2 regions of the Shinella sp. WSC3-e genome follow, and region 2 is predicted to be linked to the other one. Evidence: riboswitches for the same ligand, from Rfam matches in the RefSeq annotation. Region 2 holds a riboswitch; the other holds the start of a gene.
What was found. Region 2 has a riboswitch for glycine ahead of gcvT (glycine cleavage system aminomethyltransferase GcvT). Riboswitches for the same ligand answer to the same signal wherever they lie in the genome.
Positions count from the first base shown of each region.

Region 1 (15,140 bases), on a different replicon from region 2:
CGAAGGCGAGCAGCGCACCCGAGACGATGCCGGGCAGAATGAGCGGCAGCGTGACGGCGAAGAACACGCTGACCGGCCCGGCCCCGAGGCTCGCGCCCGCCCGGCTGAGATTGCTGTCATAGGTCGACAGCGCCGAGAGCACGGTGACGACCACGAAGGGGATGGCAAGGGCCGCATGGGCCAGAACGAGGCCGGTGCGCGTGTTGGTCAGTCCCAGCGAACCGAAGAACATGTAGGCCCCGACGGCGACGATGACGACCGGCATGATCATCGGCGAGATCATCAGCGCCATAACGGCCTTGCGGGCGGGAAAGCCGGGGCGGCTGATGCCCAGGGCGGCGAGCGTGCCGAGAAAGGTCGCAAGAAGGGTGCTGGCGGCGGCAGCGACGAGGCTGTTGGCGAGGCTGTGCATCCAGCGCGCGTTCTGGAAGAAATCCGCATACCAGCGCCACGAATATTCCCGGATCGGGAAGGTGAAGAACGGATCCTTCGAAACCGAGAGCGGGAAGACGACGAAGAGCGGCCCGATCAGGAAGGCGAGCACGGCAAAGGCGAAGAGGACGACGGCGAGGCGGCAGAGCCGTTCGCTGCGGGTCGCGTAAGCGGGAAGCCACATGGTTCTATCCGAGCTTGATGCGCTCCGCGCCGACGAGGCGCAGGAACAGGAGGTAGATGGAAAGCGTCATGACGAGAAGCAGGCCGGCCAGCGCCGCCGCCATGCCCCAGTTCAGGTCGCGGTTAATATAGGTGGCGATGAAGTTCGAGAGCATCTGGTCGCGCGGGCCGCCGACCAGCGCGGGCGTGATGTAGTAACCGAGCGAGAGGATGAAGGTCATCAGGCAGCCGGCGGCGACGCCGGGAAGCGTCTGCGGCGCATAGACCCGCCAGAAGGCGAAGAAGGGCGGGGCGCCGAGCGAACGCGCCGCCCGCATCTGCCCCTCGGGAATCGACTTCATGACGCTGAGGATCGGCAGGATGGTGAAGGGAAGCTGGATATGGGTCATCGCCGTCACCGTGCCGAAGCGCGTCAGCATCAGCTGCAGCTTCTCCGTGGTGAGGCCGAGCGCCAGGAGCACCTGGTTGATGACGCCGTCCGTCTGCAGAAGCACGACCCAGGCGGTGGTGCGCACCAGAAGCGAGGTCCAGAGCGGCAGCAGCACCATCAGCAGCATGAAGCCGGCAATGCGCGCGGGCGCCAGCGAAATGACATAGGCCGTCGGGAAGCCGAGGAGGAGCGTCGCCCCGGTCACGAGGCCGGCGATCCAGAGGGTGCGCCCGAGGATGCCGAGAAAGACGGCCTGGTCTTCTGCCACGCGGGTGACGTCGCCGGACGCATCCTGCTGCAGGTCGACCGCCGTCAGCAGGTAGTAGGGCGTCACGGGCGCGGCATTGCGCTTGATGATCGCCCAGAGGTCCGGGCTTGCCCAGACGGGATCGAGCGCGGCGAATTGCGGGGCGAGGGCGCCGTCCTTGAAATTACCGAGATGGCGCACGACGGACATGATGCGGCTGCGCATGCCGGCGCTCTCGTAGTTCAATCGCTTGCCGAGCGCGGCGGCGGTGTTGTCTTCCTTCGCACGGGTGAGATCGGCAAGCAGCGCCGCGAAGGCTGCCTCGCCCGGTGCAGCCGGCCCGTCCCAGCCGGCAAGGGCCGCGGCGGTCTGCGGCAGGGTATCGCGCACCTCCGGGTTGCGCACGGCCGTCGTGAGGAAGAGCCCGATCGGCGCGGCGAAGGTGACGATGAGGAAGAGGAGCGCCGGCAGCGCCAGCGCCAGCGCGCCGAGCCGGCCCGGCCGTTCGGCCCGCCGGAGCGCGGCGCGCAGGTTCGGGGCCGAGGCGGGGGAGGTGAGGGAAAGGGTCTGCGTCATGGTCACCTCGCCAGCAATCTGCAATCGGCGGCGGAAAACGCCATGCCGACATCGCATCCCGGCAAGACCGCAGCCCCTTCGGCCGCCGGCAGGCTGGCGACAAGGCGTTCGTTGCCGAAGGCTTCGAGGGTGAGGCGCACCCGATCGCCGAGGAAGGTCTTGTCGAGCACCCGGGCCTTTATGCGGTTTTCCGCGCTTCCCGCGTCGTCGAGACCGAGCCGTTCGGGGCGCAGCGAGACGGTGAGATCGCTTCGCGCAGGGTGCGCCGGCCCGCTCGCCGCAAGGCGCGTTCCATCCTTCATCCGCACGAACGCCAGGCCGTTCTCGCTGCCGAGGAATTCGCACGGGAGCGTGTTGTTGTCGCCGATGAAGCCGGCGACGAAGCGGTTCTCCGGGCGGTCGTAGAGCGTCACCGGATCGGAAAGCTGCTGGATGCGGCCGTCGTTGAAGACGGCGATCCGGTCGGACATGGTCAGCGCCTCCGACTGGTCGTGCGTCACGTAGACCATGGTGATGCCGAGCTGCTGCTGGATCCTGCGGATCTCGATCTGCATGTGCTCGCGCAACTGCTTGTCGAGCGCCCCGAGCGGTTCGTCCATCAGGATGAGCTTCGGCTTGAACACCATGGCGCGGGCGAGCGCCACGCGCTGCTGCTGCCCGCCGGAAAGCTGCGCCGGGCGGCGTTCGCCAAGCCCGTCGAGCCTGACCATGGCGAGCGCCTCTGCAACCCGCCTTGCCGCCTCCGCGCCGCGGATGCCGCGGTAGCGCAGCGGAAAGCCGACATTGTCGGCCACCGTCATATGCGGGAAGAGCGCATAGTTCTGGAAGACGAAGCCGATGTCCCGCCGCTCCGGCGGCAGGCGTTCCACCGCCTGTCCTTCCAGCAGGATGCGCCCGTTCGTCGGCTGCTCGAAGCCGCCGAGCATCATCAGCGTCGTCGTCTTGCCTGAGCCGGAAGGGCCGAGCATGGTGAGGAATTCGCCGCGCCGCACGGCAAGGTTCAGGTCCTCCACCACGAGCGTGCGCCCGTCATAGGTCTTCTGCACCCGCTCGAAGACGACCATCGGACTGGCGGCAGGGGTTGGCGGCGGCTCGTCGCCGAGCCGCCTCCTTTCCAGCGTCATCGTGTTCATCCGCCCGCCCCTCAGTTGGAAAGCCAGGTGGTAAAGCGCTTGCGGATCTCGTCGCCGTGGTCTGCCCAGAAGGCGTTGTCGAGCGTGAGCGAAGTCGTCAGGTTGGCCGGGCTCGTCGGCAGGTTCCTGGCGTCTTCCGGCGCCACCTCGGCGGCCGCCGTCGAGCGCACGGGGCCGTAGGGGATATATTTCGCGATGCCGGCCAGCACCTTCGGCTCGACGGCGAAGCGGATGAAGGCGAGCGAGCCCTCGACGTCCTTCGCGCCCTTGGGAATGACCCAGTAATTGGAATCGAGGATCTGGTTGTCCCAGACGATGCCGAAATTGCGGCCTTCCTTGTTGGCGTTGAAGATGCGGCCGTTCCACGCCGTCGTCATCGTCACCTCGCCGGAGGCGAGCAATTGCGGGGCCTGCGCACCCGCCTCCCACCAGACGATCTGGTCCTTGATCGTGTCGAGCTTGGCGAAGGCGCGGTCGAGGCCATCGGGCGTCGCGAGCGTCGCATAGACGTCCTGCGACGGCACGCCGTCGGCCAGGAGCGCGAATTCGAGGTTGGTCGCCGGGTTCTTCCAAAGCCCCCGCTTGCCGGGGAAGGTGGCGAGGTCGAAGAGGTCGGCAAGCTTCGTCGGGGCCTTTTCGAGCTTGTCCTCGTCATAGGAGAGCACCGTCGCATAGACGATCGTGCCGACGCCGCAATCCGAGGTCGTGCCGGCGAGCCATTCGGATTTCGGTCCGATCTTCTCCCAGTCGATCGTTTCGAAAATGCCTTCGTCGCAGCCCTGCAGCAGGGTCGGCGCGTCGACATCGACCACGTCTATCGTCGTGTTGCCGCTGTCGATCATCGCCTTGATCTTGGCGATCTCGCCGCCGTATTCCTGCTCGGACACCGCCCGGCCGGTTTCCTCGGCATAGGCGCTGAACACGGCCTTGCGCTGGGCGTCCTGATAGGCGCCGCCGAAGCTCATGACGGAAAGCGGATCGGCGGCGTTCGCCGCACCGAGGAGCAAGCAGGAGGCGAGCGTCGTCGCTGCCAGAAACATGGGTTTTCTGAACATGGAAATTCCTCTCTGGAGACAGATTCAAATGCCCGTCGCGCCGCCCGTCTTGATCGCGGGCTGTGAGGAAAGCCTATGTTGCGCCATGCTGCGGCGCAAATAAGTAGGTATGATGGAGACATGAGCGCCGCTTATCGGCACGCGGCGGACAAAAAAACGCCCCGTGAAAACGGGGCGTTGCGTCTTGTGTCGCGAAAGGCCGGTCAGGCTGCTTCGCGGTTCTCGATATCGGTCGGGACCGTGGAGATCGTCTTCAGGATCTGCGAAGCGATCTGGTAGGGGTCGCCCTGGGAGTTCGGGCGGCGGTCTTCGAGGTAGCCGCGATAGCCGTTGTTGACGAAGGAGTGCGGCACGCGGATCGAGGCGCCGCGGTCTGCCACGCCATAGCTGAACTGGTGGATCGAGGCCGTTTCATGCTTGCCGGTCAGGCGCATGTGATTGTCCGGGCCGTAGACGGCGATGTGATCGGCGCGGGCCTCGGCGAAAGCACCCATGAGGGCTTCGAAATAGTCCCTGCCGCCGACTTCGCGCATGTAGGCGGTCGAGAAGTTGGCGTGCATGCCCGAGCCGTTCCAGTCGGTGTCGCCAAGCGGCTTGCAGTGGTATTCGACGTCGATGCCGTACTTTTCGGTCAGGCGCTGCAGCAGGTAGCGGGCAAGCCAGATCTCGTCGGCCGCCTTGCGCGAGCCCTTGCCGAAGACCTGGAATTCCCACTGGCCCTTGGCGACCTCGGCATTGATGCCTTCATGGTTGATGCCGGCGGCGAGGCAGATGTCGAGATGTTCCTCGACGATCTTGCGGGCGACGGCGCCGACATTGCTGTAGCCGACGCCGCAGTAGTACGGGCCCTGCGGAGCCGGGAAGCCGGCGTCCGGGAAGCCGAGCGGCCGGCCGTTCTGGTAGAAGAAGTATTCCTGCTCGAAGCCGAACCAGGCGCTTTCGTCGTCGAGGATGGAAGCGCGGGTGTTGGACGGATGCGGCGTCTTGGCGTCCGGCATCATGACTTCGCAGAGGACGAGCACGCCGTTCTTGCGCTCGGGATCGGGATAGCTGGCGACCGGCTTCAGCACGCAGTCCGAGCTCGAGCCTTCGGCCTGCAACGTCGAGGAGCCGTCAAAACCCCAGAGCGGAAGCTGTTCCAGCGTCGGGAAAGCGTCGAATTCCTTGATGAGGGTCTTGCCGCGCAGGTTCGGGGTGGGCTTGTACCCGTCGAGCCAGATGTATTCGAGCTTGTACTTTGTCATTTCGGTCTCTCACTGACGCTGGTTTTGCAAGACCGCCGGACGCTTGGGCAGCCGGCAGCCGGATAGCGAATGAAATGCATCAACCGTGCCAGATCGAAGCGGGCGCCGATATTCGCGAGAAATTCATCCGCCCGGCCTGCGGCTGCCTTCGGGCAAGGCGGCGATGCCGCTGAAAGAAGGGGCGGATTGCACAAAAAATAGGCGGTGCACGGCAGGCTTTGAGGCATCGCTCATTTTCGAGGCCGGCAGCCTTTGCATCGGTTGATGCGCGGCATGGACCGCCTCGCCGGTGCGGATCGGTGTGTTGCGTAGAAATTCGACCGGCCGGCCGGCTCTGTTCGCGGAAATGACAGGCCCGGACTCTCCTTGGCGGCTGCTTGGCGCCGGGCAGGCAGGAATGGCCAGCCAGGCGGAAAAAATTCCCCGATGCCGGGGATAGGGCGCGAACAATAACTCCGCGCACAGGGGTTTGTGGCAATCTATTGCCTATAAAATCTATGGATTATATCTTTTAATGATCCCGTTGACTTGCCAGGAGGATATCATGCCCAAGACCGAATCCAATCCCATCACGCTTGGAACCCGCGCTCCGGACTTCGTTCTGCCCGATGCGAGCGGTGCCGAGTTCAACCTCAAGGACTTCGCGGACAGCCCGGCCTTGCTGGTCGCCTTCATCTCGAACCGCTGCCCCTTCGTGGTGCTGATCCGCGAGGCGCTGGCGCAGTTCGCTCGCGACCATGGCGGGCAGGAACTTGCCGTCGTCGCGATCAACAGCAACGACGCGGAGGCGCATCCGGAAGAAACGCTCGAACGGCTCGGCATCGAGGCGAAGACCTACGGCTACGATTTCCCCTACCTGAAGGACGAAACGCAGGCGGTGGCCAAGGCCTATGGCGCGGCCTGCACACCGGACTTCTTCCTCTACGACGGCGAGCGCCGGCTCGCCTATCACGGCCAGTTCGACGATGCCCGCCCCGGCAACGGCAAGGATGTGACCGGTGCGGACCTGCGGGCGGCCGTGGAGGCCGTGCTGAAGGGCGGCCCCGCTCAGGCGACCCAGGTTCCTTCCATCGGCTGCAACATCAAGTGGACCGCCGGCAACGAGCCCTCCTGGTTCTCCACCGCCGCCTGAACCGATACCCGCATCCCTCGCACGAAACCGGAGCATCATGGCATCGCGTCGCAAGGAACAGTCCCCCGAAGAGGGGCGCCTCATCGAAACGGACGTGCTTGTCGTCGGTGGCGGTCCCGCCGCCGGCTGGGCGGCGCTGTCGGCCGCCGAGGCCGGCGCCCGCGTCGTCCTGGCCGACAAGGGCTATCATGGCACGAGCGGCGCCACGGCGCCGTCGAACACGGGAACCTGGTGCGTGCCGCCGGGCGAGGGGCGGGCGGCTTCCGTCGAGCAGCGTTTCAAGCGCACGGCCGGCCTTGCCGACCGTCGCTGGATGCTGCGCGCCGCCGACCAGGCCTACGAGAACCTCCAGAAGCTGGTGGAATGGGGCTATCCTTTCCCGAGCGAGGAGGACGGCAGCCTCTATATCGCCAATCTGCGCGGGCCGGACTACATGCGCTTCCTGCGCCAGCGCGTGCAGAAGGCCGGCGTTACGATCCTCGATCATCATCCGATCCTCGAACTGCTCGGCGACGACAATCACGTCGCTGGCGCCGCGGGCCTTGCGCGCCGCAACGGGGCGAGCTTCCAGGTCCTGGCGGGGGCCGTGGTTCTGGCCACGGGCGGCTGCGCCTTTTTCGAGCGCATCCTCGGCGGCACGGGGCTGACGGGCGACGGCTACCTCTTCGCCGCGGAGGCCGGTGCATCGTTGTCCGGCATGGAATTCACCGGCAAATATACGCTCGCTCCCCATGGCTCGTCGCTGAACAAGGGCCTGCCGTTCCGCTGGGCCACCTTCTACGGCGCGGACGGCGAGGTGCTGCGCAACGCGCGCGGCGAGCCGTTGACGAACGGCATCGGCGGCGGCGAGCGGCAGGTGGCGGAAGCGCTGCTGGCCGGCCCGGTCTATGCCCGGCTCGACCTTGCCGAGCCCGCCATGCAGGACTGGCTGCGGCGCGGCCAGCCCAACTGCTTCCAGCCCTATGAGCGCATGGGCATCAATCCCTTCACAGACCTCTTCCGTGTCGATCTCAAATACGAGGGCACGGTGCGCGGCACCGGCGGCATCCGCATCGTCTCCTCCGATTGCGGCACCGGCATTGCCGGCCTTTATGCCGCCGGTGACGCGGCGAGCCGCGAGAACGTGACGGGCGGCATTTCCGGCGGCGGTGCGATCAACGCCTCCTGGGCGATCGCCAGCGGCTGGTGGGCCGGCCACGGCGCGGCCCGGCACGCCCACCGCCGGCAGGGGCGCGATGGAAGCCGCCTGCGCCCGCTCGGCACGACGGCTCTTCGCGGCGGTATGGCCGGGCCTGCCATCGACCTTGCCGCGGCCGCCCGCACGGTGCACGACGAGATCGCCCCGCTCGACAAGAGTTATTGGCGCACGTCGGCAACGCTTGAAGCGAGTGAGAGGACGCTGGAGGACATCTGGTCCCGGCTGAACCGGGCGCGGCCGGCGACGGGCATCGAACGCCTGCAGGCCCGCGAGGTCGCCGCCGTCACCGCCAGCGCCCGCTGGACGGTCGCCGCAGCGACATTGCGCACCGAGAGCCGCGGCGTGCACCGCCGGCGCGATTTTCCGGGAGAGAGCGAGGTGCAGGCGAGCCGCATAATCGTTTCCGGCCTCGACCGGGTGACGGCGGTGCGGGAGACCCTTGCCCTCGAAACAGCGCAGGAGGGCTAAGCATGATCGAAGTCGTCTCGGCCGACCGCTGCATCCGCTGCGACATCTGCGAGCGCATCTGTCCGGCCTTCGTCTTCGACCGGGACGAGACGGGGCTTCCCGTCATCGCCCGGCAGGACGACTGCCAGACCTGCTTCCTCTGCGAAATCTACTGCCCGACCGATGCCCTCTATGTCGCCGAACAGGCGGATGGACCGACAGGCATCACAGAGCCCGACGTCCTCGAGCGCGACCTCTTCGGTGCCTATGCCCGCGCGCTCGGCTGGAATCGCGGGCGCGCCGGGGGAACACGGAATGACCCGACCCGCCACATCCGCGTGGCGCAGGTCTGAAAAGGAGATATCCATGGAACGCATCGCCGTCAGCGCCGTGCGCAAATCGTTCAACCTGAAGCCCGGCCAGACCGTGACCGTCGACGGCGTCACGTCCAGCCGCATCGCGGTGCTGGACGGCGTCGATCTCACCATCGACAGCGGCGAGTTCATCACGCTGGTCGGCCCGTCGGGCAGCGGCAAGTCGGTGCTGCTCGACGTGATCGCCGGGCTGACCGAGGCGACCTCGGGTGTCGCCCGCATCGACGGCGTCGAAGTCACCAAGCCCCACGCCCGCACGGCCTATGTCTTCCAGCAATATGCGCTCTTTCCTTGGCGCACGGCGCTGCAGAATGTCGAATACGCGCTGGAAGTGCGAGGCGTTCCCGCGGCCGAGCGGCGCGAGCGGGCGAAAGATTTCCTGCATCTTTTCGGCCTCAAGGGCTTCGAGGACCGTTTCCCCTCGCAGCTTTCCGGCGGCATGCAGCAGCGCGTGGCGATCGCCCGGGCGCTTTCCACCGATCCGCAGGTCCTCCTGATGGACGAGCCCTTCGCCGCGCTCGACGCGCAGACCCGCGACATCCTGCAAAGCGAGCTCCTGCGCATCTGGGAGCAGATCAAGACGACGGTGGTCTTCGTCACCCACTCCATCGACGAGGCGATCTATCTTGCCGACCGCGTCGTGGTGATGACCGCCCGGCCGGCGAGCGTGAAGGAGATCGTCACGATCGACCTGCCGCGCCCGCGCGATCTCGAAATCCGCAACAGCGAGGCCTTCAACGCCTATCGCGGCCGCGTCTGGGAAAGCCTGCGCGACGAAGTCGGCAAGGCCCAGCGCGACTGGACCCTTGCTTCCACCTACGCCAATTGAGGGAGGATCCGATGAGCCTCATCGTCGACCGCAACCTGCCGCTCCGCAACACCTTTTCATTGCGCCGCAAGCGCACCCCTTCCAAGGCGCCGAGCGCTTTCAGCGAGACCGTCTCCACCATCACGCTCGGCCTGCCGGCGCTCGTCGCCTTCGCGCTGCTCTGGGAGATCGCGCCGCGCGCCGGCTGGATCAACGCGCTGTTCTTCCCGCCGCTGAGCCAGGTGCTCGCGGTGCTCTGGGAGATGATCGTCTCCGGCCAGCTTGCCGACCATATCGGCATCAGCCTGCAGCGTGCCGCGATCGGCTTCCTGCTCGCCGTCGTCACCGCCGTGCCGCTCGGCTTCCTGATGGGCCGCTATTCGCTGTTCGAGAAGGCCTCCGACTTCCTCGTCCAGACGCTGCGCAACACCTCGCAATTCGCGCTGCTGCCGGTCTTCATCCTCGTTCTCGGCATCGGCGAGGCCTCCAAGATCGCCATCACCTTCTATGCCGCGGTGTTCTTCCTGCTGATCAACACGATCGTCGGGGTGAAGTCCGTCGATCCGCTGCTCGTCAAGGCGGCGCGCTCCATGGGCACCTCGGACTGGGACCTCTTCAAGAAGGTGATCTTCCCCTCCGCCATACCCTCGATCGTCGCCGGCGCCCGGCTCGGGGTGAAGACCTCGCTCTTCTCGGTGATCGCCGCCGAGATGCTCGCCGCCCAGTCCGGTATCGGCTACCTCATCCAGAATTCGTCGCTGATGCTGGAAACCGACCGCATGTATGCCGGCATCCTGACGCTGACGATCATCGGACTCCTGCTCAACTACCTGCTCGTCGCCGGCGAACGGCGTGCGACGCACTGGCGCGGCAGCGGCGAAAGCGGCCCGAACTGATCCCGATCGCATTGCTTCCTCAATCAACGGCCTGTTCCGAAAGGACCCATCCATGACATCGTTTTCCATCCGTCCGCTGCGCCGGACGCTCCTGAAAATCGCGCTCGCGCTGTCGATCCTGCCCGTTGCAGGCCTTGCGCCGGCCTTGGCCGACGAGGCGAAGCCCGACGTCATCCGCATCGGCTCCACTGCGCCGGGCCACCTGAAGTTCATTCTCTACCGCAACAAGAAGCTGCTGGAGGACGAGTTCGCCAAGGACGGCATCAAGATCGAGTTGACAACCTTCGACGGGGGCTCGGCGGCGACTGTCGCCCTTGGTTCGGGCGCAATCGACTTCACCTATATCGGCAACAACCCGTCGCTGCGCCTTGCGGCCACCGGCGCCGATGTGAAGCTCGTCGGCCTGTCGAGCTGGAACCGTTCCAACGAGACGCAGATCGTCGTAAAGCCGGATTCGCCGATCCAGAAGATCGAGGATCTCAAGGGCAGGAAGGTCGCCTATCTCGCCGGCACGGTGCGCCACTCGACCTTCGCCAAGGCGCTGAAGACGGTGGGTCTCTCGATCAATGACGTGGAAAGCCTCAACCTCGGCATCGAGAGCTCCGGCCCGGCCCTTTCGCGCGGTGATGTCGATGCGGTGGTCGAGAGCACCGGCCCCGTGCAGAAGCTGGTCGAGGAAGGCGAGGCCCGGGTGATCTTCGATGCCGGCGTTTCCGGCAGCCCGGAATGGGCCGTGCCGCATCTCCTCAGCGTCAACGGCGATTTCGCCCGCAAGTATCCCGACATCGTGACGCGCCTTTTGGCCGTCGATATCGCGGCGGCGCGCTGGGCCGATGCCAACCCGGAAGAGACGATCGCGATCTTCGTCAAGGAAACCGGCAACAGCGACAATGCGGTGCGCGCGACCTATCCGGACGGCAAGTTCTTCCAGGATCCCCAGATCACCGAAGAGGCGGTGCGCGCGCTTCAGGGCGAGGAGGCCTTCATGGCCGATGCCGGCCTCCTGAAGGGCAAGGTGAACTACGACACCTGGATCGACCGCTCCTTCTACGACGCAGCCGTCAAGAAGGTGGATGCCAGCAACTGATTTTCGGGCGTTTCCGCATTCTCCCGATTGCGGAAACGTTTTATTCTTTCATCTCAGCGTCATTCCGGCGAAACCGCTTCGCGCTTTCGCCGGAATTGCTCTATAGGACGGGACGGCGGCGTTCGAACGTCGTCGCCCGTTTTGCGATTGCGATGTCCTCCATTCCCTCTCCGCCGATACCGCTTCACCGTACCCGCATCGTCCCGGCCGTCGTCGCCGTGGCCTTCTTCATGCAGATGCTCGACAGCACGATCATCGCGACGTCGCTGCCGGCGATGGCGCAGGCCTTCTCGACGGATGTCGTGGCGCTCAACATCGGTTTCACGGCCTATCTGCTCGCCATGGCCGTGTTCATACCGCCGGCCGGCTGGCTTGCCGACCGGTTCGGCGCACGCGAGGTTTTCCTGACGGCGATCGTTCTTTTCACGCTTTCCTCCGTCGCCTGCGGCTTTTCCGGCTCGCTTGCCGAATTCACCGCGGCGCGGCTCCTCCAGGGCGCATCCGCCGCGCTGATGACGCCCGTCGGGCGCCAGCTCGTGCTGCGCGGCGCGCCGAAGGCGGAACTGGTGCGGGCGATCGCCACCATCACCTGGCCGGCGCTGATCGCGCCGGTGGTCGGGCCGCTGATCGGCGCCTGGGTCACCACCCATGCCGGCTGGGAATGGAATTTCTTCATCAACCTGCCGCTCGGCCTGGTCGGCGTGCTGCTCGTCCTGTTCTTCGTACCGCAGGCGCCGGCCGAAGGCGCGCGACCTTTCGACCTGAAGGGCTTCCTCTTGACGGGAAGCGCGCTCGCGCTGACGCTTGCCGGTCTGGAGCTCTCCAGCGCGCCGACGGGCGGTGCCGGTACGCTTGCCGTTCTCGCCCTCGGCCTTGCCGCCGGCTGGGTCGCCATCCGTCATCTGAGGCGCGCGCCGCATGCTCTGCTCGACATGGCGGTGCTCAAGGTGCCGACCTTCGCCTTCGCGACGCTCTCGGCCGGCACCGCCGGCCGGCTTGCGGTCAATGCCACGCCCTTCCTGCTGCCGCTCCTGTTCCAGGTCGGCCTCGGCCTCGATGCCGTCGAGACCGGCTCGCTCGTGCTCGTCTATTTCCTCGGCAACCTGTTGATGAAGAGCGTGACGACGCCGGCGCTGCGCCTTTTCGGTTTCCGCACGCTGCTCGTCGTCAACGGCCTCGTCGCCGCGCTGACGATCGGCGCCTTTGCCCTTGTCGACGGCGATACGCCGCGCCTCCTGCTGTTTGCGCTGCTGATCGCCTGCGGATTGTCCCGCTCGATGCAGTTCACCGCGCTGACGACGATCGCCTTTGCCGATGTCACGCCCGCCCAGCGAAGCGCGGCGACGACGATCTCGGCCATGCTGCAGCAGCTCGCGCAGCTTCTCGGCGTCGCCGTGGCCGCCGCCGTCATCCGCCTCTCGGCCGCCCTTTTCCCCGAGGCCGCCGGCGGCAGCATGCTGACGGACATCCGTGCCGCCTTCCTGTGCATCGCCGCCATCGGCCTCGTCTCGGCCCTGCGTTTCCTCGCGCTGCCGGCCGGCGCCGGGGCGGAAGTTTCGGGACATCGCCGCCGTCCCTCTTGATTCTCTTCAAGATTGCGGTAGCCTGCGCGCGTTCGACAAGACTGCATGGGAGAGATCGGCCGTAAGGCCGGCGCCGACGGAGCAACCCCCCAGGAAACTCTCAGGCACCAGTGACCGTGCAGTTGAACGATCTGGAGAGAGGCGCTGCGGGCGCCCACCGAAGGGGAAAGCCGCTGTGGCGGGTAAACTCTCAGGTACCGTGACAGATTGGGGAAAACGCGGGCTCCGGCCCGTACCCTGATGTCATACGGAGCGAGAGACTTAATATGCCCCATATCGCCGTTATCGGCGCCGGTATCACCGGCGTCACCACTGCCTATGCCCTTCTGGAACGCGGCTTCGACGTGACCGTGCTCGAAAGCCAGCGTTACGCCGCCATGGAAACCTCCTTTGCCAATGGCGGCCAGCTTTCCGCCAGCAATGCCGAGGTCTGGAACCATTGGTCCACCCTGTTCAAGGGCGTCAAATGGATGATGCGGAACGACGCACCGCTGCTGATGAACCCGCGGCCGACCTGGCACAAATATTCCTGGCTCGCCGAATTCGTCTCGAACATCATGCGCTATCGCGACAACACGGTGGAGACGACGCGGCTGGCGATCGCCGCCCGGCAGCATCTCTTCTCCATCGCCGAGCGCGAGAACATCGATTTCGACCATGTGCGCCGCGGCATCCTGCACATCTACTGGGACAAGGCGAGCTTCGACCATGCGGCGAAGGTCAATGCCCTGCTGACCGAGGGCGGGCTCGACCGCCGGGCGGTGACGGCCGAAGAGGTCAAGTCGATCGAGCCGACGCTGCACGGGGCCTTCCACGGCGGCTTCTACACGCCCTCGGATTCTACCGGCGACATCCACAAGTTCACCTCGGGCCTTGCGAAGGCCTGCCAGCGCCGGGGCGCCCGTTTCCTCTTCGATGCCCGCGTCACGGCCATCGGCAGGAACGGCGCGTTCCGCATCGGCTATGCGACGGGAGAGGGCGCGGCGCACCAGGTCGAGGCGGATGGCGTCGTCGTCTGCGCCGGCACGGCCAGCCGTCAGATCGCCGCCATGCTCGGCGACCGGGTCAACATCTATCCCGTGAAGGGCTATTCGATCACCGTGCATCTCGATGACGAGCGCAGCCAGGCGGCGGCGCCCTGGGTGAGCCTGCTCGACGACCGGGCGAAGATCGTGACCAGCCGCCTCGGCCCGGGCCGCTTCCGCGTCGCCGGCACGGCCGAATTCAACGGCATGAACCGCGACATCCGCCACGACCGCGTCAAGCCGCTCGTCGACTGGACGCGCATGCTGTTTCCCGAGGTCGACACCAATCGTGTCGTGCCCTGGGCGGGCCTGCGCCCGATGATGCCCAACATGATGCCGCGGGTCGGCAGGGGGCGCCAGCCCGGCGTGTTCTACAATACCGGGCACGGCCATCTCGGCTGGACGCTTTCGGCGGCGACCGCGCAGATGGTGACGGACACGATTGCCGGCGAGATGGCGGCAGACTGCGCCATCGCCGCCTGATAGAAGAACGACGAATCTTTCGATAATTCAGGTCCCGGCGGCAGGCTGCCGGGACCTCATGGAAAACCGCAACCCTACGAGGACAGACATGGCCGAACTCACCCTTGTTGCCGCCAACACCATCATCGCCGCCGCCCTTGAGGCTGGTGCAAAGGCCGGCTTCAAGCCGCTCACCGTGGCCGTGCTCGATGCCGGAGGCCACCTGAAGGCCTTCCAGAAGCAGGACGGCGCCTCCATGCTGCGCTACGAGATCGCCTTCGGCAAAGCCTATGGCTCGCTCGCCGTCGGCATGGGCTCGCGCTGGCTGGACAAGAATGCGAAGGAACGCCCGCATTTTATCGAGGGCCTGACTGCCGTCTCGGGCGGCAGGATCGTCGCCGTTCCCGGCGGCGTGCTGATCCGCGATGCGGCCGGAACGCTGCTCGGCGCGGTCGGCGTGACCGGGGATACCTCCGACAATGACGAGATCTGCGCGGTCGCCGGCATCGAGGCAGCGGGTCTCGTCGCCCAGGTCGATTGAGGGCTGATGCCGTCATCGGTTGCCGGGCGGATAGCGTGAGAGCGGAGGTTGGCAAAGCGGGGAAAGAATGCTGTTCTCCGCCCGCATCCGTGCTGATTTCAGGATTCTCAGAAATGACCGACCTGCTCGTGACCAATGTCCGGCCCGATGGCGGCGAGACCGCCGACATCCTGATCAAGGGCGGCAGGATCGCCGCCATCGGCGCGAACCTGCCGCGCGAAGCGGGCGTTCCCGTGCATGACGGCGGCAATGCCGTCGCCATCGCCCCCTTCGTCGAGCCGCATGTG
Region 1 covers NZ_OZ000532.1:343,861-359,000, reverse strand. Annotated here, with positions in the region: gene AABF56_RS28380 (ABC transporter permease) at 1-616, opposite strand, end outside; gene AABF56_RS28375 (ABC transporter permease) at 621-1,868, opposite strand; gene AABF56_RS28370 (ABC transporter ATP-binding protein) at 1,871-3,001, opposite strand; gene AABF56_RS28365 (ABC transporter substrate-binding protein) at 3,013-4,056, opposite strand; gene AABF56_RS28360 (glutamine synthetase beta-grasp domain-containing protein) at 4,260-5,300, opposite strand; gene AABF56_RS28355 (thioredoxin family protein) at 5,845-6,432, shown strand; gene AABF56_RS28350 (FAD-dependent oxidoreductase) at 6,470-8,098, shown strand; gene AABF56_RS28345 (4Fe-4S dicluster domain-containing protein) at 8,101-8,430, shown strand; gene AABF56_RS28340 (ABC transporter ATP-binding protein) at 8,444-9,280, shown strand; gene AABF56_RS28335 (ABC transporter permease) at 9,292-10,155, shown strand; gene AABF56_RS28330 (aliphatic sulfonate ABC transporter substrate-binding protein) at 10,208-11,242, shown strand; gene AABF56_RS28325 (MFS transporter) at 11,395-12,825, shown strand; glycine riboswitch at 12,862-12,952, shown strand; gene AABF56_RS28320 (D-amino acid dehydrogenase) at 13,092-14,333, shown strand; gene AABF56_RS28315 (GlcG/HbpS family heme-binding protein) at 14,422-14,853, shown strand; gene AABF56_RS28310 (amidohydrolase family protein) at 14,967-15,140, shown strand, end outside.
Region 1: linked by a shared signal. The riboswitch ahead of AABF56_RS28320 (D-amino acid dehydrogenase) and the one ahead of gcvT (glycine cleavage system aminomethyltransferase GcvT) in region 2 are both predicted to bind glycine.

Region 2 (15,140 bases):
CGGCTGGCTGACCATCCACACCATGGCGGCCATGCACTATGCCCATCTCTATTGGCGCCCCGGCAGCACGGAAACGAGCCTCGATGCCGGCCGAAGCCTCGATTTCCCCGGTAAGGCCGCGCCCGGCGCCTACGATTTCCTCTATTTCGCCTTCGTCATCGGCATGACCGCGCAGACCTCGGACGTCGCCATCACCTCCACGGCGATGCGCAAGGTCAACCTGCTGCACGCGATCGTTTCCTTCTTCTTCAACACGGTGCTGGTTGCCGCCGCCGTCAATGCGGCGGTGTCGCTCGCCACCTGAACCCTACGGAGTTCCCAGATGAAAGTGCTTTCCCAGAACACGGCCTTCGGCGGCATGCAGGGCGTGTTCGCCCACGATTCGGAAGCCTGCAAGTGCGAGATGACCTTCGCCGTCTTCGTGCCGCCGCAGGCGATCCACGAGCCGCGCCCCGTGCTGTGGTATCTGTCCGGCCTCACCTGCAGCCATGCCAATGTCATGGAGAAGGGCGAATACCGGCGCATGGCCGCCGAGCTCGGCCTCATCGTCGTCTGCCCGGACACCAGCCCGCGCGGCAACGACGTGCCGGACGAAATCACCAACTGGCAGATGGGCAAGGGCGCCGGCTTCTATCTCGACGCGACCGAGGCGCCCTGGGCGGAACACTACCAAATGTACAGCTACGTGACGGAGGAGCTGCCGAATTTCGTCAGCCAGCATTTCCGCATGGACATGGCGCGCCAGGGCATTTTCGGCCATTCGATGGGCGGCCACGGCGCCATGACGATCGCGCTCAGGAACCCGGAGCGCTTCAGGAGCTGCTCGGCCTTCGCGCCGATCGTCGAGCCCTCCACCGCCGACTGGTCGGCCCCGGCCTTCGAAAAGTATCTCGGCGCCGACAAGGCGGCGTGGCGGCAATACGATGCCTGCGCACTGGTTGCCGATGGCGCCCGGTTCCCGGAATTCCTCATCGACCAGGGCAAGGCGGACGGCTTCCTGGAAAACGGCCTGCGCCCCTGGCTCTTCGAGGCGGCGGTCAAGGATACGGACATCGCTTTGACGCTGCGCATGCACGAGCGCTACGACCACTCCTACTACTTCATCTCCACCTTCATGGACGATCACCTGAAGTGGCATGCCGAGCGTCTCGGCTAGAGCAATTCCAGCAAAAGTGCGGAGCGGTTTTGCGTCCGGATTGCGTGAAAACAAACAGATAGAGCGTTTCGCGATTCGGAGAAAAGCGGAAATGCTCTAAGCCATTGCCATGGCGGGGGCGCATGGCTGGCATGCCGCCCCCGTCCTTGCCCTTCCCCGCCACCGGGGTATAGTGCGCCCCGGTAGACGGCTACCGCCGGATGGCATCCGGTCACGACCGCGGGGACGGCCTCGCTCCTTTCTTATGGAGTGGGCAATGCCCTGGATTTATCTCACCCTCGCCGGCCTGTTCGAAATCGGCTGGGCGATCGGCCTCAAATATACCGACGGTTTCACCAGGCCCCTGCCGACGGCCCTCACCGCCGGCTCGATGGTCGTTTCCATCATCCTGCTCGGCCTTGCCGTGAAGACGCTGCCGATCGGCACCGCCTATGCGATCTGGACCGGCATCGGCACGGTCGGCACCGTGATGCTCGGCATCGTCCTCTTCGCCGAGCCGGTGACCGCCATGCGCATGGGCTGCATCGCGCTCATCGTCACCGGCATCCTCGGCCTGAAATTCGCTGCCTAGAGCGGACGGCTCTAACGGCGATTGTCGAGCGCGAAGGCGCCCGGCCCTGCGGCGGTCAGGTACAGGAAGACGAAGCAGAACAGGATCGCGGCGTCGCCGCGATTATTGATCGGGAAAAAGCTCTGCGGCGCATGCGCCATGAAATAGGCGACCGCCATGAAGCCGCAGAGCACGAAAGCCGCCGGCCGCGTGAAGAGGCCGAGCAGGATCAAAAGGCCGCCGGCGATCTCCAGCGCGCCGGCCAGCCCTATCAGGTTCATCAGATCGCCGAAGGGCTGGTCCGAGGGCGGGAAATTGAAGAACTTTTGCGTGCCATGCTCGATGAAGAGCAATGCCGTCATGATGCGCAGCGCCGCCAGCGCCTGCGGCCGATAGGCGGATAGACCGTCGAACATGCCTTCGTTCCCCTCCGTTTCAAGAAGAAGGGAACTCTATCACGCTTCCCGCACGGATTCGCCTGCTCCTCGCCGAGGCGCATTTCGCGCGATCAGTCGCAGCTGATCGCCTGCGTGACGACGCAGGGCGCCACCTTCTTCCTGGAGCCTTCCGGCAACGCGCGCGAGCGCACCGTCAGCGCCGCCTCGCTGGGAATGACCAGCGGGCGTTTCTCCCCACCCGGATAGGCCTGGATGGAGGTCCTCGTCGGCGTGCGGCGCTTGCCGCCGGCCTCCTTGCGATCCTTGCCGGGACGCTTGCCATAGGTCGCCTTGCCGGTGGCGACCAGCGCCAGGTGATAGGCGAGCGCCACGCGCTTGGCGATGGCATCGCCGAGCGCTGCCTCGCGTCCCCTCTGCTCCGGCATGAAGCTGTTGACCGTCAGGGTCCGGCGCGACGGTTCGCCGGGACCGTCCAGCGTCACCGTCACGCGGGCCGTGCTCCGGCCGTCGCTGCCCTGCCTCACGCCGGAAACCCGCACATCCATTACCGCCCGGTCGATCGCGACGGCCCGGCGCGTCGCCTTGGCAGCCCGCTTCAGGTGCTCGCCGGCGCGCTTCAGCACCGTGGCGGACGCGCTGCCGTCGCCGCTGACGACGATCTTGCGGATGTCTCGGACCGGATAGGCCTCGTCGGCGCTGGCGGCGAAGGGAGTGGAGAACAGAAGGCTGGCGGAAAGAAGGACGCGAACGAGGAACTGCATGAAGTCAAACCGGTATGCGATGTCGGATTTCGGTCGCGCGCCAAAATGGTGCGAACCTCTTAGCAAAGTCTTTTCAGCGCGGAATTTCCGCAAGCACGGCGGCGGCGACGTCCATTTCCGCCCGGCGCAGCGCGCGGCGGTGGAAGGCCTCCTCGTCCGTGCCCCAATGCTCGATCTGCCAGTCCTCGTCGACATGGGCGAGCGTCCAGGCCCTGTCGGCGTCGATGACGCCCTCGGCGAGCGCCAGCGCCAGCAGCGCCGAGCCGGTGAGCGTCGTCACCGTGTGCAGGCAGGCGAGCGCCAGCGGATCGCGGAACGCGGCAAGCGCCTTGGAAAAGGCCTCGATCGCCGGCGCCGGCTGTTCCTGGTGCATCACGCCTTCGACGAGGATGAAGCGCGCGCCCCTTGCATCGGCCGCCCAGCGGATGATCGGGTCCCAGCCCTCGCGCTGCCGCTCGACGAGCCCGGCCGGCGAATCCGCGCGGTAGCAGAGCATGTCCGTGCCGGCAAAGCGCACGATCTCGTCGAAGACCGCGTCGAAATTCGCCGCGACGCCGTCGACGGCCGTGTTGACGAGCCGCGTCACCGGCATTTTCGCCGGGTCGATCTCCTCGCCCTGCCCGTCCCATTCGGCCACGAGCCGGTCGGCGATCGGCCGGGCCGGCACGGCGAGCAGCTTCTTGCCGGGCGTGCGCACCGGGCGGCCGTCGAGCAGGATTCGGTGACCCTCCTCCACCTCGTCCGTCGAAACCGCCTTGTAGAACCGCTTCGGCAACGGGCGCTTCATCTGGATCTGCGCGCGGCGCACCGGGTCGGGATCGCTCATCGCATCGGAAAGGTCGCTCAGGATATCACGCATCGGAAATCTCCAGCCATTCGAGAAGGTCGGCGGGCGTGCGCAGGATGTGGTCCGCGCCGGCCTCGACCAGTTCGGGCACGGTGGCATAGCCCCAGGAAACGCCGATCGCCTTCGCACCCGCCGCCTTCGCCATCTGCATATCGTAGACCGCATCGCCGATGACAACCGTGCGCACCGCATCCACGCCCGCCTCGCTGCAGCATTCCGTCACCATGGCCGGATGCGGCTTGGAGGGGCAGTCGTCGGCCGTGCGCGAGACGAAGAACGTCCTGTCGAAGCCGTGCGCGGCGCGGATGAGATCGAGGCCGCGGCGGGACTTTCCCGTCACGGCGCCGAGGATCAGGTCGTCCTGCCGCTCGAGGCGGGCCATCATGGCGGCGATGCCCGGAAAGAGCGGCTCCTGGAAGCCGGGCTCGGCGCGCACGCCGGTATAGGCCGCCTTGTAATGCGCGGTCATCGCCAGCGCCTCGTCGTCGACATGCGGCTTGCCCTGCATGCGGGCGATGGCGATGTCGAGCGTCAGGCCGATGATCGCCTTGGTTTGCGCGATATCCGGCCGTGCGAAGCCGAAATCGACGAAAGTGCGCGCCATGACCTCATGGATCAGGTTGACGCTGTCGACCAGCGTGCCGTCGCAATCGAAAAGGACGAGCCGCATCAGTCTTCCTCGTCCGCCGCGTTCTGGTCGAAGCCGAAGAGGTTCCAGGTCTGCACCATGTGCGGCGGCAGCGGCGCGGTGACGCGCAGGCGCCCGCCGGACGGGTGCGGGATGTCGATATGGCGGGCATGGAGATGCAGGCGGTTCTGCACGCCGCCCGGAAAGCTCCAGTTGACATCCGCGTCGAAATATTTCGGATCGCCGAGGATCGGATGGCCGATATGGGCGGCGTGCACGCGCAGCTGGTGCGTGCGCCCGGTATAGGGCTCCATCTCCAGCCAGGCGAAGTTCTGCCCCGCCTGCTCGACGATACGGTAGAAGGACACGGCGTGGTCCGCACCGTCCTCGCCGTGCTTGGCGATGCGCATGCGGTCGCCGTCCGGCGTCTGCTCCTTGACGAGCCAGGTGGAGATCTTGTCCTCGCGCTTCTTCGGCACGCCCTTGACCAGCGACCAGTAGGTCTTCTTGGTGTCGCGCTCGCGGAAGGCGGCGGTCAGCTTCTGCGCCGCGCCCCGCGTGCGGGCGATGACGAGCACGCCGGACGTGTCGCGGTCGAGCCGGTGCACGAGCCGCGGCTTCTCGCCCTTCTGGCTCGTCCAGGCCTCCAGCATCTTGTCGATATGCCGGGTGACGCCCGAACCGCCCTGCACGGCGATGCCGGCCGGCTTGTTGAGCACGAAGACCTTGTCGTCCTCATGCAAGAGCATGCGGGCGAGCAGTTCGCCATCGGGGGAATGTTTCAGGTCGCGGCCGGCGATTGGGCCTGCCTTCGGGCCCTTGGCATCCACGTCCATTGGCGGGATGCGGACCATCTGGCCGGGCTGCACGCGGGTGTCGCTCTTGGCGCGGCCGCCATCGACGCGCACCTGGCCGGAGCGCAGCAGTTTCTGCAGCTGGCCGAAGCCGAGGCCCGGATAGTGGACCTTGAACCACCGGTCGAGCCGCATGCCCGCCTCGTCGTTCTCCACCTGCTTGTGTTCGATGCCTGCCATCTTCGCCTTCTTTCGTTGCGCCGTGCTTTAGCGCAAGAACGGGCGAAGGGGAATATTGGAAACGGCGCGCGTCAGAATGCGCGGAAGGTCAGCGTCGTCAGGGATCGCACGATGCCGGGAATGGAGGCGACGTGATCGTTGATGAACTTGCCGATATCCTCCTCGCTGTCGACATAGATCTTCAGGAGAAGGTCGTAGTCGCCGCTCGTCGAATAGAGCTCCGAAATGAGTTCCGTAGCGTAAAGCGCGTCGGCGACCTCGTAGGTCTTGCCCGGAGCGCATTGCAATTGCACGAAAATCGGCTTCATCGGTTCCTCCCGCGCCATCGGCGGCATGCGTGTTCCCGCCCGATTCCGGCGGCATTCCATATCTCTTATGGCGGAATTCCGCCGCCAAAGGCAAGGCCGGCCGATAATCGTACAGACCGTTAAAATTCGATGAAAATGCAACCGTGGCACTTCATGCCTCGGAAAGATGCAACTGATAAATTGCAACGATGCAAAACCAACTCCGTTGAATGCCATGACACAGATCGTGACAGTTTCGCCGGCAACGGCCGCCTACGCATCGCAGGGAATGCGGTCGCAGACGCGTGCGCACACCCTCTTCGAGGAGCGCATCCATGCCTGGAGCGAGGATGCGAAGGTCCGCGGCGATGCCCGCGCGATCGCCGCGCTCACCGTCATCCACCCGCCGGCCCTGGCCCTGGCGCTGATCACCGCCCCCGGAAGCGCGGTAACCGTTTCGCAGGCGCAGCGCCTCTATGTCGAGAACGACCTGCCCGCCGTGCCGGAACCCGCCTGATCCTCCTTCGGAAAACAGCCGTCCTCCAACCTGCCGCCCCTCCGGGGGCTTTTCCTTGCGCGGTCCCTGCCCGGCCTTTCCCGCTACGACAAAAATTCGCTTGGGAGCGACGCAACGCTCTTGCCAAAGCGCGGGCAACGCCTTTATCTGGAGGCGACCTCGCTGGGAGAAGCTGGCCGCCCGACCAAGGGCATGGCCGGTGCCGAAGGAGCAACCGCCCCGGAAACTCTCAGGCAAAAGGACCAGCAAGGTGCCGTCGGAACTCTGGAGAGAAGCGTTTTTCGAGCGCTCGCCGAAGGGATAACAATCTCAGGCGAAGGGACAGAGGGGGCTCAGGAGAGCGGCGCGAAAGCGCCGGGATTGTGAGCCGGTGCCCGTTGGATAGGGGGCGCCACAGGACTGGAGGGCGCCTTTTGGACGGATCGTCTGAACTCAAGAAAACCCCGCTTCATGCGCTGAACCTTTCGCTCGGCGCCCGCATGGTGCCGTTCGCCGGCTACGAGATGCCGGTGCAATATGCCGCCGGCGTGATGAAGGAACATCTGCACACCCGCGCGAGCGCCGGCCTCTTCGACGTGTCCCACATGGGCCAGGTCACCGTGCGCGCCCGCTCCGGCGACAATGCGGACGCCGCCCGCGCGCTGGAGACGCTGGTGCCGGTCGATGTCCTCGGCCTCGGCGAGGGCCGCCAGCGCTACGCCCTCTTCACCAATGACGCGGGCGGCATCCTCGACGACCTGATGATCGCCAATCGCGGCGACCATTTCTACGTCGTCGTCAACGCCGCCTGCAAGGAGGCGGATTTCGCCCACATGCAGGCGAAGATCGGCGACACCTGCGAACTGACCCTGCACGACGACCGCGCCCTCATCGCGCTGCAGGGCCCGCATGCCGAGGCCGTGCTCGCCGAACTGTGGGCGGACGTCTCCTCCATGCGCTTCATGGACGTGCGCGCCTGCGACCTGCACGATGCCGACTGCATCGTCTCGCGTTCGGGCTATACGGGCGAGGACGGGTTCGAGATCTCCATTCCCGCCAGCCTTGCCGAAGCGGTCTGTCGCCGCCTGCTCGACCATCCGGACGTGCTGCCGATCGGCCTTGGCGCGCGTGATTCGCTGCGCCTCGAAGCCGGCCTCTGCCTCTACGGCAACGACATCGACACGACGACGACCCCGGTGGAAGCCGGCCTCGAATGGGCCATCCAGAAGGTGCGCCGCACGGGCGGCGAGCGCGCCGGCGGCTTTCCGGGCGCGGCCGTCATCCTCGGTGAGCTCGAAAACGGCGCATCCCGCCGCCGCGTCGGCCTGAAGGCGGAGGGCCGCGCGCCGGTGCGCGGCGGTGCGGTGCTCGCCACCGATGCCGAGGGCGAGGACGTCGTCGGCACCGTCACCTCCGGCGGCTTCGGTCCGAATGCCGACGGCCCGGTCGCCATGGGCTACGTCACCAAGGCGGCGACGGCGCCCGGCACCCAGCTCTACGCCGGCGTGCGCGGCAAATTCCTGCCCGTCACCGTCGCGGCCATGCCCTTCGTCAAGAACACCTTCAAGCGCTGACCATGACCCGCTCCACCCGGCTATTGCCCCTCACCCCGCCCTCTCCCCGCAAGCGGGGCGAGGGAGACGCGAGGGCGCGGCAAGGCGGATGAGGGGCGGAAGAACGAACGAACCTTCCCATAGAGAGGAACGAACATGCTGAAATTCACCGAAGAACACGAGTGGCTGAAGATCGAAGGCGGCGTTGCGACCGTCGGCATCACGGTGCACGCGGCCGAACAGCTCGGCGACCTCGTCTTCGTGGAACTGCCCGAGGTCGGCGCGACCTTCGACAAGGGCGGCGATGCGGCCACCGTCGAGAGCGTCAAGGCAGCCTCCGACGTCTATTGCCCGCTCGACGGCGAGATCGTCGAAATCAACGAGGCGATCACCGCCGATCCCTCCCTCGTCAACAGCGACCCGCAGGGCGCCGGCTGGTTCTTCAAGCTGAAGCTCGCCAACCCGGCCGATGCGGACGGCCTGCTGGACGAAGCCGCCTACAAGGAGCTTGTCGGCTGATGTCTCTTCCCAAGGATTTCGCCTTTACCGATTACCAGCCCTACGATTTTGCCAACCGTCGCCATATCGGCCCCTCGCCGAAGGAGATGGAGGCGATGCTGAAGGTGATCGGCTATGACAGCCTCGACGCGCTGATCGACGACACCGTGCCGCAGTCGATCCGCCAGGCAAAGCCGCTGGAATGGGGTGCGCCCATGACCGAGCGCGAGGCGCTCGACAAGCTGCGCGAGACCGCCAACCGCAACAAAAAGCTCGTGTCGCTGATCGGCCAGGGCTATTACGGCACGATCACCCCGCCGGTCATCCAGCGCAACATCCTGGAAAACCCCGCCTGGTACACCGCCTATACGCCCTACCAGCCGGAAATCAGCCAGGGCCGCCTCGAAGCGCTGCTCAACTACCAGACCATGGTCTGCGACCTGACCGGCCTCGACGTCGCCAACGCCTCGCTGCTCGACGAGGCGACCGCCGCCGCCGAAGCCATGGCCATGGCCGAACGCGTGGCGAAATCCAAGGCGAAGGCCTTCTTCGTCGACGAGAACTGCCACCCGCAGACGATCGCGCTCTTGAAGACCCGCTCCGAACCACTCGGCTGGCAGATCATCGTCGGCGATCCCTTCACCGACCTCGACCCCGTCGACGTCTTCGGCGCGATCTTCCAGTATCCCGGCACCTACGGCCATGTGCGTGATTTCTCGGGCCTCATCGCCCGCCTGCACCAGACCGGCGCCATCGCCGTCATCGCGGCCGATCCGCTGGCGCTTGCGCTCCTGAAATCGCCCGGCGACATGGATGCGGACATCGCCATCGGCTCCACCCAGCGCTTCGGCGTGCCGGTCGGCTACGGCGGGCCGCACGCGGCCTACATGGCCGTCAAGGACGCCTACAAGCGCTCCATGCCCGGCCGCCTCGTCGGCGTGTCGATCGATGCGCGCGGCAACCGCGCCTATCGCCTGTCGCTCCAGACCCGCGAACAGCACATCCGCCGCGAAAAGGCGACGTCGAACATCTGCACCGCGCAGGTGCTGCTCGCCGTCATGGCCTCGATGTACGCCGTCTTCCACGGGCCGCAGGGCCTCAAGGCGATTGCCCAGAGCGTGCACCAGAAGACCGTCCGCCTCGCCAAGGGCCTCGAAAAGCTCGGCTACACGGTCGAGCCCGACGTCTTCTTCGACACGATCACCGTCCATGTCGGCAAGCTGCAGGGCATCATCCTGAAGACCGCCGTCGCGGAAGGGGTGAACCTGCGCAAGATCGGCGACGACCGCATCGGCATCAGTCTCGACGAGCGCTCGCGCCCCGTCACGCTGGAGGCTGTCTGGCGCGCCTTCGGCGGCAATTTCGAGGTGGCCGCGTTCGAGCCGGACTACCGCCTGCCGGAAGACCTCTTGCGCACCAGCGAATACCTGACGCATCCGATCTTCCACATGAACCGCGCGGAAAGCGAGATGGTGCGCTATATCCGCCGCCTCTCCGACCGTGACCTCGCGCTCGACCGTGCGATGATCCCGCTCGGCTCGTGCACGATGAAGCTCAATGCGACGGCGGAAATGCTGCCGATCACCTGGCCGGAATTCGCGGAGATCCATCCCTTCGTGCCCGCCGACCAGGCGCAGGGCTATCGCTACCTCATCGAAGACCTGTCGCAGAAGCTCTGCGACATCACCGGCTACGACGCCATCTCCATGCAGCCGAATTCCGGCGCGCAGGGCGAATATGCCGGCCTCCTGACGATCCGCGCCTATCACCTCGCCAATGGCGACACGCATCGCGACGTCTGCCTCATCCCGACCTCCGCGCACGGCACCAACCCCGCCTCCGCCCAGATGGCCGGCATGAAGGTCGTCGTCGTGAAAGTGTCGGAGAACGGCGATATCGATATGGAGGATTTCCGTGCAAAAGCAGAGCAGTACGCGGAAAACCTCTCCTGCTGCATGATCACCTATCCCTCCACGCACGGCGTCTTCGAGGAGAATGTGCGCGAGGTCTGCGAGATCGTGCACAGGCATGGCGGCCAGGTCTACATGGACGGCGCCAACATGAACGCCATGGTGGGCCTTGCCCGCCCGGGCGACATCGGCTCGGACGTCTCGCACCTGAACCTGCACAAGACCTTCTGCATTCCGCATGGCGGCGGCGGCCCCGGCATGGGGCCGATCGGCGTGAAGGCGCACCTTGCGCCCTTCCTGCCGAGCCATCCGGAAGTCGCGGGCCTCGGCAATACCGGCGCCGTCTCGGCGGCGCCCTTCGGCTCGGCCTCCATCCTGCCGATCTCCTGGAGCTACTGCCTGATGATGGGCGGCGAAGGCCTGACGCAGGCGACCAAGGTGGCGATCCTCAACGCCAACTATATCGCCGCCCGCCTGAAGGGCGCCTATGACGTGCTCTACACCTCCTCCAAGGGCCGCGTGGCGCATGAATGCATCATCGACACGCGCCCGCTTGCGGCAAGCGCCGGCGTCACCGTCGACGACGTCGCCAAGCGGCTGATCGACTGCGGCTTCCACGCCCCCACCATGAGCTGGCCGGTTGCCGGCACGCTGATGATCGAGCCGACCGAATCGGAGACCAAGGCCGAGATCGACCGGTTCTGCGAGGCGATGCTGGCGATCCGCGAGGAGGCCCGCGCCATCGAGGATGGCACGATGGACAAGGACAACAACCCGCTGAAGAACGCCCCGCACACGGTGGAAGACCTCGTCGGCGAATGGGACCGCCCCTATTCGCGCGAACAGGCCTGCTACCCGCCGGGCGCCTTCCGGGTGGACAAGTACTGGTCGCCGGTCAACCGTGTCGACAATGTCTACGGCGACCGCAACCTCGTCTGCTCCTGCCCGCCGCTGGAGGATTATGCGGAGGCTGCCGAGTAGGAGCTTTGTGTCCCGGCCGTTCCTGTCGGCCGGGTCCGGTTTCCAACGGCGTGTCCCGCAACCTCTCCTCCGTCATCCTCGGGCTCGACCCGAGGATTCACGCCACAGACTGACGAACCCCGGCCGATCCATCGGCCGGGGTTTTTTCATTGCGGGCAGGGAGAGGATCAGGGCGAGACGGCGACGTCCACCCAGAAGCGGGTAAAGCCCTCGGCGAAATCGCGGTAGCCGCTCAGCGTCGAGGGTTTGACGGCATAGGCATTGGCACCGTTCTGATAGGCGCGGTTGACATCGGCGGTGCTGGAGGACGAGGACAGCATGATGACGGGCGTCACCGCCGTGCGGGCGCGCCCGCGCAGCCGCTTGAGCAGGTCCATGCCGCTGGTGCCGGGCATGTTGATGTCGAGCAGGATATAGTCGAAGGCCTCGCGGTCGAGCCGGTCGCTCGCCAGTTCCGCGTCGGCGACATGGGTGATCTCGATCGTGCTGCCGGCATCGCTGAAGGCGCGCATGACGAAGCGCACGTCCACAAGGTCGTCGTCCACGACGATCAGCTTTCTAGCCGAGCCTCCCACGATCGTTCCCCTTTGATTTTACGGGTTGCGGAAACGTCACGACGAAGCGTGCCCCCGGACCGTACTGCGTGTCAAGCGTTATCACCCCGTTGTGGCTCTCGACGATCCGGCGCGCCAGCGCGAGTCCGACGCCGGTGCCCTGGTACACCGCCTCGTCCCGGTGAAGGCGTTGAAACACCTCGAAAATCCGCCCGGCATGCTGCGGGTCGATGCCGATGCCGTCATCCTCGACGACGAAATCGATGCCGCCCGGGCGCTCGCGGCAGTAGACGCGCACGACCGGCGCGGCGCCGGGCCGGCGGTACTTCAGCGCATTGCCGATGAGGTTCTGCGCCAGCCGCTTCAGGAGTTCCGGATCGCCCATCACGTCCGGCATGGGCGCGGCCTCGACACGCCCGCCCGCCTCCTGCACATGGCTTTCCAGCAGCGCGAGCGCGTCGCGCACCACGTCGGAGAGCGAAACGGGCTTCGGCGCCGAGATCCGGTAGGCGATCTGCGAGAATTCCAGCAGGCTGTCGATGATCCGGCGCATGCGTGTGGCGCTCTTGCGCACATGGTCGGCATAGGTCGGCAGTTCGGCGATGTCGCCGCGGTGCAGGTCCTCCGAGATCATCTCGGCGAACATGGAAAGGTGGCGCAGCGGCGCCTTCAGGTCATGCGAGACCGTGGCAGTGAACTGGTCCAGCGCCTCGTTCTTGCGGCGCAGCTCCTTCGTCTGGGCTTCCACCTGCTGCTGCTGGCGCTTGGCCTCGGTGATGTCGCGCCCGACGCAGACGACCTCGCAGACACCCTCCTTGTCGAAGATCGCCACGGCGGTCCAGAGCATCCACATCATCTGGCCGTCATGCCCCTCGATGCAGATCTCCACGGTCTTGACGGGCGCGGCGCGGGTGTAGTTCTCGACGTCCATCAGCGCCGCGGTATGTTCCGGTGCGCAGGCGATATCCGGCAGGTAGCGGCCGATCAGCCCGTCCGTCGTCGAGCCGACGAAATGGGCGTATTTGTCATTGGCGAAGCGGATTGTCAGGTCGCGATCGAACCGCAGGATCATGTCGGGCAGGATCTGCAGCAGCGAGAGATATTCGCGGCGCTTCATCTCCAGCGCCGCTTCGGTGCGCTTCAGCTCCGTTACGTCGACGCGCAGCGCGACGATGTCGCCGGTCTCGGCCACATGGCTCTCGCCGCGGATCCACCGGTCCTTGCCGAACTCGAAGACGGTTCCGCCGCTGCCGGTGTTCCTGTGGCTTTCGAGGCGGGCGCGCACCATTGCCTCGGCCTCCGGCGTTCCCTCCCGGATGCCGGGAAACATGCCCGCGCGGATATTGGCGCGCGTAATGCTCTCCAGCGTCACGCCCACGCGCACGGCATCGCGGGCCGGTCCGCACCGCTCCTTGTAGGAGCGGTTGAACATGACGAGGTGCTCCGTCTCGTCGAAGATCGCAAACCCCTCGGGCATCGTGTCGAGCGCCGCCGCGATGCGCTGGCCCAGCAGGATCTGCTCGCCGTGGCTGCCTCCGCTCAGAAGGCTGCGCAGGAGGATCGCATAGGAGGGCCGTTCGCCCGCATCCGGCATGGCGATCACATGGGCCGTCGCGTCGAAGGTGGTGCCGTTGTCGTGGCGGAAGCAGAGAGCATGGGTATTCTCGCGCCCGCCCGCGGCCTGCCGGGCAAGGCGCGCCGCAGCCGCCTCGCCCGCGAGAACGGCTACGCCCGCCGCCGCCCCGTCGTCGCGGCTCCAGCCGAAGGTGCGGGCCGCCGCATCATTATGGGAAACGAGGCGCCCCTGCGCGTCGACGATGACCACGGGAAAGGGCAGGTTCTGGTAAAGTGCCGCGGCAAAGTCGTCCATCGCTCGCGCCCCTCTCCCTGGCGATCACGCCGGCGCCGGATTCGCGCGCCGCGCGCGGGAGACTAAAGCAATTCCGGCAAAAGTGCGAAGCGGTTTTGCCGGAATTGCGCCGGGACGAAAGGCTGGAGCGATTTCGGAAAGGGCGTGGAAACGCTCCCGGCAAGACCGCCGGAGAAGGAAAGCCGCAAGGATTGACGGGCTCCGCAATGCCCGACCGGCTCAGCCGGCGCGCACCGTCGGCTGGCCGGAGGCCGCGAGGGCCGCAAGATCGGCCGGCTTCAGCTCGACCGATTCGCCGCAGCCGCAGGCGGACGTCTGGTTCGGGTTGTGGAACGTGAAGCCGGAGCGCAGCGTCGTCACCTCGAAATCCATCTGCGTGCCGAGAAGGTAGAGCACCGCCTCCGGCGCGACCCAGACGCTGGCGCCGTTGTGTTCGATCAGGTCGTCCTTGGCATTGGGTTCGGTGACGAGGTCGATGGCATATTCCATGCCGGCGCAACCGCCCTTCTTGATGCCGACGCGAATGCCCTTGGCATCGCCGCCGGCATTGTCGACGATCGCCTTGACCCGGTCTGCCGCCGCGTCGGTGAGTGTCATCACTGCAAAGGCCATGGGCCGCTTCTCCTTCGCCGGCCGGGTTCAAGGCCCGGCGGTCTGCGAATCCGAATCTAGTGTTGGCGGGTTAACGGATCAAGTCACAGCGCTGAGAGTTTGCCCCTCATTCGGCTGCCGCCACCTTCTCCCCGCAAGCGGGGCGAAGGGATATGCCGCACGGTTTTCCCAAACGAAGAGGCATCCCTATCGAGGAAACCATTGCCCGGTCGTCCTTCTCCCCGCTTGCAGGGAGAAGGTGCCGGCAGGCGGATGAGGGGCAGGCCTCAGCCAGTGCCCCTCGCTTCAATACCAGCCCACGGCGACCTGCGCCTCTTCCGACATGCGGTCCGGCGTCCACGGCGGATCGAAGGTCATCTTGACCTCGACGCCGGACACGCCCTCGACCGCGCCCACGGCGTTTTCCACCCAGCCCGGCATCTCGCCGGCCACGGGGCAACCGGGCGCCGTCAGCGTCATGTCGATCTTGACCATGCGGTCGTCTTCGATGTCGATCTTGTAGATCAGGCCGAGCTCGAAGATGTCGGCCGGGATTTCCGGGTCGTAGACCGTCTTCAGGGCGGAGATGATGTCGTCGGAAAGGCGCGCCAGTTCGTCGTCCGGGATCGCCGAATGCACGATGCCGTCGCGGACGTCGGTCTTGTCTTCCGTTGCGTCGAGGGACATGGGTCCACCTCCTCAGGCAAAGAATTTGCGGGCATGGTCGAGCGCGTCGGCCAGGGCATCGACTTCGGCGCGCGTGTTGTACAGGCCGAACGATGCCCGGCATGTGGAGGTGACGCCGAAGCGTTTCAAGAGCGGCTGGGCGCAATGGGTGCCGGCGCGCACCGCCACCCCTGCCCGGTCGATGACCATCGAGACGTCATGGGCATGGATGCCTTCCAGCTCGAAGGAGAAGATCGAGCCCTTGCCCGGCGCCGTGCCGAAGATCTTCAGCGAATTGATCGCCGAAAGCCGCTCATGGGCATAGTCGCGCAGGTCCGCCTCATGGGTGGCGATCGCCGC
Region 2 covers NZ_OZ000530.1:1,467,480-1,482,619, forward strand. Annotated here, with positions in the region: gene AABF56_RS07455 (DUF1345 domain-containing protein) at 1-304, shown strand, start outside; gene fghA (S-formylglutathione hydrolase) at 323-1,156, shown strand; gene AABF56_RS07465 (DMT family transporter) at 1,413-1,727, shown strand; gene AABF56_RS07470 (DoxX family protein) at 1,739-2,122, opposite strand; gene AABF56_RS07475 (hypothetical protein) at 2,215-2,865, opposite strand; gene AABF56_RS07480 (ATP12 family chaperone protein) at 2,939-3,724, opposite strand; gene AABF56_RS07485 (HAD-IA family hydrolase) at 3,717-4,382, opposite strand; gene AABF56_RS07490 (RluA family pseudouridine synthase) at 4,382-5,374, opposite strand; gene AABF56_RS07495 (Lrp/AsnC ligand binding domain-containing protein) at 5,446-5,682, opposite strand; gene AABF56_RS07500 (hypothetical protein) at 5,897-6,178, shown strand; glycine riboswitch at 6,332-6,433, shown strand; gene gcvT (glycine cleavage system aminomethyltransferase GcvT) at 6,592-7,731, shown strand; gene gcvH (glycine cleavage system protein GcvH) at 7,867-8,229, shown strand; gene gcvP (aminomethyl-transferring glycine dehydrogenase) at 8,229-11,099, shown strand; gene AABF56_RS07520 (response regulator) at 11,267-11,674, opposite strand; gene AABF56_RS07525 (PAS domain S-box protein) at 11,658-13,523, opposite strand; gene sufA (Fe-S cluster assembly scaffold SufA) at 13,743-14,135, opposite strand; gene AABF56_RS07535 (SUF system Fe-S cluster assembly protein) at 14,421-14,801, opposite strand; gene AABF56_RS07540 (cysteine desulfurase) at 14,814-15,140, opposite strand, start outside.